Linked DNA regions of Promicromonospora sukumoe. Each later gene encodes a partner of the first gene's protein in a complex. Links are inferred from orthologs where the notes say so. Each region holds a gene or a part of one and is shown in the gene's direction. Other genes may lie near its edges.

Region 1 (4,434 bases):
CGCGCGACACCCACACGACGTGGGTGGTCGGCCGCCGCGAGGACGACTTCACGCTCGATCCGGCGCACGCCGCCGCGACGATCCGTGAGGTCCGTCCGTCGGTGATCCTGCTGGCCAGCCCCAACAACCCGACCGGCACGGCGCTGCCCACGGCCACGATCGAGGCGGTCTGCGAGGCCGCCCTCACGGTCGACATCGACGGTGCCCGCCCGGTCGTCGTGGTCGACGAGGCATACGCTGAGTTCCGCCGCCCGGGCACGCCGTCGGCGGTCGCGCTGCTGGAGCGGTACCCGAACCTGGCCGTCTCGCGCACGATGTCCAAGGCGTTCGCCGCGGCCGGCGCGCGGCTCGGCTACCTGGTCGCGTCGACCGCCTTCGTGGACGCGCTGCGCATCGTGCGCCTGCCGTACCACCTGAGCGCCATCACCCAGGCCGCCGCCGGCGCCGCGCTGCGCCACCGCGAGTCGCTGATGGCGCAGGTCGCCACGCTGCGCGCCGAGCGCGACGCGACGGTCACGTGGCTGCGCAAGCAGCACCTGCCGGACGGGAGCCCGTTCGAGGTCGCGGAGACCGACGCCAACTTCGTGCTGTTCGGCAGGTTCGGCGACCGGCACGCGGTATGGCAGGGTCTGCTCGACCGCGGTGTGCTGATCCGCGAGACCGGGCCCGAGGGCTGGCTGCGGGTCTCCATCGGCACGTCCGCCGAGATGGCCGCGTTCCGCGCGGCGCTCACCGAGGTACTGCACGAGCAGGGGGAGGAAAGCGCATGAGCAGGACAGCACGCGTGGAGCGCGCCACGTCCGAGTCGAAGGTGCTGGTCGAGCTCGACCTCGACGGCACCGGCCGCACCGAGATCAGCACGAGCGTGCCGTTCTACGACCACATGCTCACGGCGCTCGGCAAGCACTCCCTGATCGACCTCACCGTGCAGGCGACCGGCGACACCCACATCGACGCCCACCACACGGTGGAGGACGTCGCCATCAGCATCGGTGAGGCGCTGCGCCAGGCGCTCGGTGACAAGGCCGGCATCTCCCGGTTCGGCGACGCGCTCGTGCCGCTCGACGAGGCGCTCGCGCAGGCCGTCGTCGACGTGTCGGGCCGGCCGTACCTGGTGCACGAGGGCGAGCCGCCCGGCCAGGAGTACCACCTCATCGGCGGGCACTTCACGGGCTCGCTGACGCGGCACGTGCTGGAGTCCATCGCGCACCACGCTGGCATCTGCCTGCACGTCCGCGTGCTCTCGGGCCGCGACCCGCACCACATCGTCGAAGCTCAGTTCAAGGCGCTGGCGCGTGCGCTACGCGCCGCCGTGGCCGTCGACCCGAGGGTCGACGGCATCCCGTCCACGAAGGGTGCGCTCTAGCAGCCATGTCCGACAGCCCCAGGCCCGACAACAACGGGTCCGACAGCAGCACGCCCACCGGCGACGACCTGCCCGAGTTCGACCTCGACAACCTCGAGATCCCGGACGACCTGTCCTCGCTGACCGGCAGCGGGGAGCCCGAGTTCGCCGCGATCATCACCCAGATCGCCGGCGCCGAGCCCCTCGCGGCCGCCAGCTCCCTGGCCCAGCTCGACCTGGACGCCGTGCCGACCTCGGTCGGCGCCGTCGGCGTGCTGCGGGACCGCTCGGGCGACGCGCCCGAGCAGGCCGCCGCGGCGATCTCCCAGCTCGTGCGCGGCGTCCCGCTGGTCCTGGTGACCCGCACGGGCGAGCAGATGACGGCGGTCCGGTTCGCCGACGGCGTCCGCGGCGACGAGCTCGCCCCGGGTCTCGTCCTGGGCGGCGCGCCCGAGAACGTCGTCGACCTGCTGACCGGTGCCACGTCCGTCGCGGACATCGAGGGCGTCGTCGGCTCGGACTCGATCAGCAAGTTCAAGGCGATGCGGATGCTGACCTCCGCCGCCCGCAAGGCCCGCAAGAGCATGGGCAAGGGCGAGACGGGCCCGGACAGCAAGGACGGGATCTGACCGTGGGCGCGCGCGTCGTCGTCCTCGACTACGGCTTCGGCAACGTCCGGTCCGCCGTCCGCTCGCTGGAGCGGGTGGGCGCCGACGTGACGCTGACCGCCGACCGTACCCTCGCGCAGGACGCGGACGGCCTGGTCGTGCCCGGCGTCGGCGCGTTCGCCGCCTGCATGGCGGGCCTCACGGCCGTGCGCGGCCACGAGGTCGTGGGCCGCCGGCTGGCCGGCAACCGCCCCGTGCTGGGCATCTGCGTGGGCATGCAGGTCATGTTCGACGCCGGGGTGGAGCACGGCGAGCGCACCGACGGCATCGGCGAGTGGCCCGGCGTCGTCGAGCGGCTGCACGCCGACGTCGTGCCGCACATGGGCTGGTCGCCGGTCGAGGCCCCGGAGGGCTCGACGCTGTTCTCCGGGATCGAGGACGAGCGCTTCTACTTCGTGCACTCGTACGCCGCCCAGACGTTCACCAAGGGCTACGACGAGAACGCGGTGGGCCGGTTCACGCCGCCGAAGGTCACGTGGGCCGACCACGGAGGCCGCTTCGTGGCGGCCGTCGAGGACGGACCGCTCGCGGCCACGCAGTTCCACCCCGAGAAGTCGGGCGACGCGGGCGCCCAGCTCCTAGAGAACTGGCTCAGGACCCTGGCCTAGCCCCACCCGTTGAGTGCTGGACATTCGCCCTTCCGGGCCCCGGAAAGGGGCGAATACCCAGCACTCAACACATCGAACTGAACGAACTTGGAGAGACATGACCGACCGACTCGTGCTCCTGCCCGCCGTCGACGTGGCCGACGGCCAGGCCGTCCGCCTCGTCCAGGGGGAGGCCGGCTCGGAGACCTCGTACGGGGACCCGCTGACCGCCGCCCTGGACTGGCAGTCCGGCGGTGCGGAGTGGGTGCACCTCGTGGACCTCGACGCCGCCTTCGGCCGCGGTTCCAACGCGGACCTGCTCGCGCGTGTGGTCGGTGAGCTGGACGTACAGGTCGAGCTGTCGGGCGGCATCCGCGACGACGAGTCGCTGGAGCGGGCCCTGGCGACCGGCGCGCGCCGCGTCAACCTCGGCACCGCCGCGCTGGAGGACCCGGCCTGGACGGCCAAGGTCATCGCCGAGCACGGCGACCGCGTCGCCGTCGGCCTCGACGTGCGCGGCACCACCCTCGCCGCCCGCGGCTGGACCAAGGAGGGCGGCGACCTCTGGGAGGTCCTCGGCCGCCTCGACGAGGCGGGCTGCTCCCGCTACGTCGTCACCGACGTGACCAAGGACGGCACGCTGCGCGGCCCCAACGTCGACCTCCTGTCCGACGTCGCCGCGCGCACCTCCGCGCACGTCGTCGCCTCGGGCGGCATCTCGTCCCTCGACGACCTGCGGGCGCTGCGCGCCCTGGGCACCATCGAGGGCGCCGTGGTCGGCAAGGCCCTGTACGCGGGGGCCTTCACGCTCCCCGAGGCGCTCGACGTCGCGGGGCGCCCGGGCGACGCCGACGCCGCTACCGCCGAGGCCGCCGAGTGAAGTCCATCCAGCCCTCCAGCCAGTTCGCCGGCGACGACGGCTCGGCCGACGCCGAGCTGACCCGGCTGCTGGCGGGCCACACGACTGGGGCCGTCCCGCTGCGCGACGTCGTCGCCCGGCTGGCCGAGACCCGCGTGCTGGTGCCCGTGCTGGCCGAGGCCGGCGTCGTCGAGCAGAACCCGGACGGGCTGGCCGTGGACAAGGAGGCGTCGTCCGGCGTCGTGGCGCTGGAGGCCCCGGACGGCCGGCGTGCCCTGCCCGTGTTCACCTCCGTGGCCGCGATGCAGGCCTGGCGGCCCGACGCGCGGCCGGTCCCGGTCGAGGCGACCCGCGCGGCGCTGTCGGCCGTGAGCGAGAACTGGGCGCTGATCGTCGTGGACCCGGCCGGTCCGTCGACGGCGCTGGTCCCGCGCCCCGCCGTGTGGGCGCTGGCGCAGGGTCAGCCCTGGCGGCCCGCCCTGGTGCCGCACGAGGACGGGCTCGCCGTCGACCCCGAGGTCGCGTCCGAGGTCACCGTCGCCGCGGCGCCCGTGCAGCATGTCGTGCGCGCGCACGCCGAGCCGGGCCGCAAGGCCGAGGTCGCGGTCGTGCTCGCGCTGGACCCGGGCCTCGACCGGGCCGGGCTCGACGCGGTGCTGAAGCAGGTCAACGCCCGCCTGGCGGCGTCCGAGGTCATCTCGGCCCGCGTGGACTCGCTGGAGCTCCGCATCGGGGCGGCGCGCTGAGCGTCCCGGCCCGCTGAGCGGAGCGTCGGGACCTGTTGAGCGCCCCGCTCAGCAGCCCGACGCCGGCGTGAACGCCGTGTCGTCGGCCAGCACATCCTGGAGCGTCGACAGCGGCACCAGCAGGCTGTTGTCGTCCGCCGTCTTGGCGTAGACGACGCCGATCACGCGGCCCTTGTCGTCCAGCGCTGCCGACCCGGACGACCCGGGCTCGACGGGCGCGTCCGTGAGC
Region 2 (3,907 bases), 1.8 Mb from region 1 along the record:
CTGTACCGCAGGCTGCACGTCATCGTGGGCGACTCGTCCATGGCGGAGCCCACCACGATGCTCAAGGTGGGCAGCACCGACCTGGTGCTCCGCCTGGTCGAGGCTGGGGTCCCCATGCGGGACCTCACCCTGGAGAACCCGATCCGGGCCATCCGGGAGATCAGCCACGACCGCACGGGCAAGCACGCCGTGACGCTGGCCAACGGCCGGACCATGACGGCGATCGAGATCCAGTCGGAGTACTACGAGCGCGCCCGTGAGCTCGTGGAGGCCAACCTCGAGGTCACCCCCGTGGTCAAGCAGGTGCTCGACCTGTGGGAGCGCGGGCTGCGTGCCCTGCAGGCGGAGAACCTGTCGCTCGTGGACCGGGAGCTGGACTGGGTCATCAAACTCAAGCTGATCCGGCGCTACCAGGAGAAGCACGACCTGGGGCTCGACGACCCGCGCATCGCCCGGCTCGACCTCGCGTACCACGACATCTCGCGCACCGAGGGGCTCTACAACCTGCTCGCGGCGCGCGGCATGGTCGAGCGGGTCACCACCGACCTGGAGGTCTTCGAGTCGACGGCCCTGCCGCCGCAGACCACCCGGGCCAAGCTGCGCGGCGACTTCGTCCGGGCGGCGCAGGAGGCACGGCGCGACTACACGGTGGACTGGGTGCACCTCAAGCTGAACGACCAGGCGCAGCGCACCGTGCTGTGCAAGGACCCGTTCAAGAGCGTGGACGACCGCGTGGAGCGCCTCATCGAGAGCATGTGACCCGAGCGCACGCGACGCTGCCCCGGGACCCGGCCGCCCGCCGGTTCCCGGGGCACCGTCGTCTCCGGGGCCGTCGTCCCAGGGTGATCAGTCCACGACCGTCGTTCCAGGACCGTCACTGCGGCATGGGAGACTCTGCGGGTGAGTTCCTGGGTACGCGTCCTCGTCGGCGGTCTGGCGGCAGGCGCGGTGGCCGTGACCACGGCGTGCGCGCCGGCCTCGCTGCCGGTCGAGGTGGGCCCGTCGCCGACGTCGTCGGCCTCGCAGGCCCCGCTGCAGGTCACGGGCGGGAGCGACGCCCCGCCGACGCTCGAGTACGAGAAGCCGTTCGAGGTGGTCCGGCCTTCCTCGCGGATGGTCTGGCCCGGTACGGGCGACGTGCTGGAACGGGATGACCCGGTGCTGCTGAACTTGTACGCCCAGGACGGCCGCGACGGCACCGAGCTGCAGAACACGTTCCGCACCGCCCCGGCCGCGTACACGATGACCGAGCAGTCGCTCGGCAACCAGCTGTTCGAGGCGCTGGAGGGCCGCCGGGTCGGTACCCGCGCGACGCTCATGGAGGAGCAGGACGGCGTCCCCGTGCTGCTGGTCGTGGACGTGCTGCCGGCGCGCGCCGCGGGCGCCGAGGGCGTGCCGCCGGGCAAGGACCTGCCGCAGGTGCGGCTCGACGACCTCGGCGCCCCGACCGTGCGCATCCCGCGCGGCGTGGACCCGCCGACCGACCTGGTGGTGCACCCGCTGCTGCGCGGCACGGGCCCGCAGGTGCGGGCCGGCCAGATCCTGACCGTGGAGTTCACCGCCGTGCGCTGGAGCGACGGCGAGGTGGTCGACACGACCTGGACCGAGGACACGCCGCCGCAGTCGGCGGAGATCGGCATCGGCCGCCTCGTCGAAGGCTGGGACCAGGGCCTCCTGGAGCAGACCGTCGGCTCCCAGGTGATGCTGGTGGTGCCGCCCGGCAGCGGCTACGCGAACACCGCCAGCGAGCTGGCCGGCGAGACCGTGGTGTACGTCGTCGACATCCTCGACGCGCACCAGGCGATCGCCGAGGACGACGAAGCAACGAAGCAGGACACGAAGAAGAAGGAGGGCTGATGTCCGTCGCGATCCGCGTGATCCCGTGCCTGGACGTCGACGCGGGCCGAGTGGTCAAGGGCGTCAACTTCGCCGACCTGCGCGACGCCGGGGACCCGGTCGAGCTCGCCGACCGGTACGACGCCGAGGGCGCCGACGAGCTGACGTTCCTGGACGTCTCCGCCTCCTCCGGCGACCGCGAGACCATGGTCGACGTGGTGCGGCGCACCGCCGAGCAGGTGTTCGTGCCGCTGACGGTGGGCGGCGGCGTGCGCTCCACCGACGACGTCGACCGCCTGCTGCGCGCGGGCGCCGACAAGGTGGGTGTGAACACCGCGGCCATCGCGCGCCCGGAGCTGATCGCCGAGATCGCGCAGCGGTTCGGCTCGCAGGTGCTCACCCTCAGCGTCGACGCGCGCCGTGTCACCGGCGACGTCAGCACGCCGTCGGGGTACGAGGTCACCACGCACGGCGGACGGCGCGGCACCGGCATCGACGCCGTCGAGTGGGCCGAGCGCGCCGCGAAGCTGGGCGCCGGCGAGATCCTGCTCAACTCGATGGACGCCGACGGCACCACCGCCGGTTTCGACCTGGAGATGCTGCACGCCGTGCGCGAGCGCGTGCACGTGCCGCTCGTCGCGTCCGGCGGCGCCGGCACGCCCGAGCACTTCGTCGAGGCGGCCCGGGCGGGGGCGGACGCCGTCCTCGCGGCGTCGGTGTTCCACTTCGGCGCGCTCACGGTGGGCCAGGTCAAGGACGCGATGCGCGCCGCGGGCCTCGACGTCCGCTGAGCCGTCACCGCGACACCCCGGAATCACTTGACCTCGACCGAAGTTGAGGTCTTAGCGTCGGTGTCGCCCTCGGCGTAAATCCGTCGAATCGATTCCCGCGCCATGAGAAAATCGTGGGGTCCCCCCAAGGAAGCGAGGTCTTGCCGTGCCCCCAGAAGCCCCGCGACCCACCCCGATGGCCCTCCAGGGCTCGCGTGTGCGCCGCTCGATCTCGGTCATGTGGCGCGGCATGCGCGCCCACCCCGGCATCTACGCGCTGGCCGTGGGCGCCTCCGGCCTCTTCGGCGCCCTCACCGTCGCGGTCAGCCGCGCGGTCGGCTGGGCCACCGACTCCGTGGTCGTCCCGGCCATCGGCGGCGACGACGCCGCCCGCGACCGGGTCTGGCTCGCCGGCCTCGTGCTCGGCGCCGTCGCCCTCTCGCTCGCCCTGTCCGTCGCCGGGCGCCGCATCTGGGCCGGGTACGGCTTCGTGGGCATCCAGGCCGACCACCGCACCACCCTGACGAAGCAGTACCTGCGCCTGCCCGTCTCCTGGCACCGCTCGCACCCCGCCGGCCAGCTCCTGAACCACACAACGTCCGACACCGAGGCCGCCACCGGCGTCTTCAACCCGCTGCCGTTCGCGCTCGGCGTCGTCGTCATGATCGGCGTCTCCGTGGGGCTGCTCGTCGCGATCGACCCCTGGCTGGCGCTCGCGGCCCTCGCGATCATCCCCGTCACGATCGCCGTGAACGCCGTCTACCAGCGGCACATGTCCCCGGCCGTGACCCGGGCGCAGCGCCTGCGGGGCGACGTGGCCGACGTCGCGCACGAGAGCTTCGAGGCCGCCCTGCTCGTCAAGGCACTCGGCACCGAGGACCGCGAGGAGAGCCGGTTCAACACCCGCACGCAGGAGCTGCGCGCCGCGAACGTGCGCGTCGGCATCGTCCGCTCGCTGTTCGACCCCGTGATCCAGACCCTGCCCTCGATCGGCACCCTCCTGGTGCTCGCCGTCGGCACCTGGCGCATCGCCGCGGGCGCCGTCGACCCGGGCGACCTCGTCACCGCCGCCTACCTGCTCACGATGATGACCGTGCCCGTGCAGGCGTTCGGCTGGGTGCTCGGCGAGCTTCCCCGCGCCCTGGTCGGCTACGAGCGCATCGCGCAGGTCGCCGACGCGACCGGCGCCCTGGAGCACGGCGACGCCCGCCTCCCGCGCGACGCCGGCCGTGCCGGCATGTCCGTGCGCCTGGCCGGCGTCGGCGTCGACGTCCCCGCGATCAGCGGGGCCCGGGGCCGCT

Evidence for each region.
Region 2: the proteins of hisH (region 1) and hisF are in contact, whole or in part, in a crystal structure (PDB 6RU0), measured with the Thermotoga maritima proteins. The link is inferred for Promicromonospora sukumoe from one-to-one orthologs. Residues at the interface, in WP_004080484.1 of Thermotoga maritima: Asn15, Arg18, Arg22, Arg117, Leu118, Pro119, His120, Met121, Gly122, Trp123, Asn124, Asn134, Gly135, Tyr136, Tyr138, Val140, Tyr158, Glu180, Lys181, Ser182, Ser183, Lys184, Ile185; in WP_004080486.1 of Thermotoga maritima: Met1, Leu2, Ala3, Arg5, Ser40, Glu41, Asp45, Glu46, Ala70, Glu71, Ile73, Asp74, Ile75, Pro76, Phe77, Asp98, Lys99, Ser122, Gln123, Glu161, Thr195, Leu196, Asn247, Arg249, Glu251.

Annotation. Positions count from the first base shown.
Region 1 is NZ_JACGWV010000001.1:1,146,518-1,150,951, forward strand. The notes cover bases 841-3,798. They hold hisH (imidazole glycerol phosphate synthase subunit HisH), read left to right. Parts: upstream 841-1,976; coding sequence 1,977-2,621; downstream 2,622-3,798. Other genes in these bases: hisB (imidazoleglycerol-phosphate dehydratase HisB), read left to right, coding at 841-1,366; FHX71_RS05040 (hypothetical protein), read left to right, coding at 1,372-1,974; priA (bifunctional 1-(5-phosphoribosyl)-5-((5-phosphoribosylamino)methylideneamino)imidazole-4-carboxamide isomerase/phosphoribosylanthranilate isomerase PriA), read left to right, coding at 2,719-3,480; FHX71_RS05055 (SseB family protein), read left to right, coding at 3,477-3,798. Also shown: FHX71_RS05030 (histidinol-phosphate transaminase), read left to right, coding at 1-770; more of hisB, read left to right, coding at 767-840; more of FHX71_RS05055, read left to right, coding at 3,799-4,205; FHX71_RS05060 (S1C family serine protease), read right to left, coding at 4,254-4,434. UniProt on the Escherichia coli protein: IGPS catalyzes the conversion of PRFAR and glutamine to IGP, AICAR and glutamate. The HisH subunit catalyzes the hydrolysis of glutamine to glutamate and ammonia as part of the synthesis of IGP and AICAR.
Region 2 is NZ_JACGWV010000001.1:2,946,749-2,950,655, reverse strand. Bases 774-3,741 are described here. They hold hisF (imidazole glycerol phosphate synthase subunit HisF), read left to right. Parts: upstream 774-1,856; coding sequence 1,857-2,627; downstream 2,628-3,741. Other genes in these bases: FHX71_RS13025 (ABC transporter ATP-binding protein), read left to right, coding at 2,845-3,741; FHX71_RS13035 (FKBP-type peptidyl-prolyl cis-trans isomerase), read left to right, coding at 901-1,857. In the rest of the region: pafA (Pup--protein ligase), read left to right, coding at 1-759; more of FHX71_RS13025, read left to right, coding at 3,742-3,907.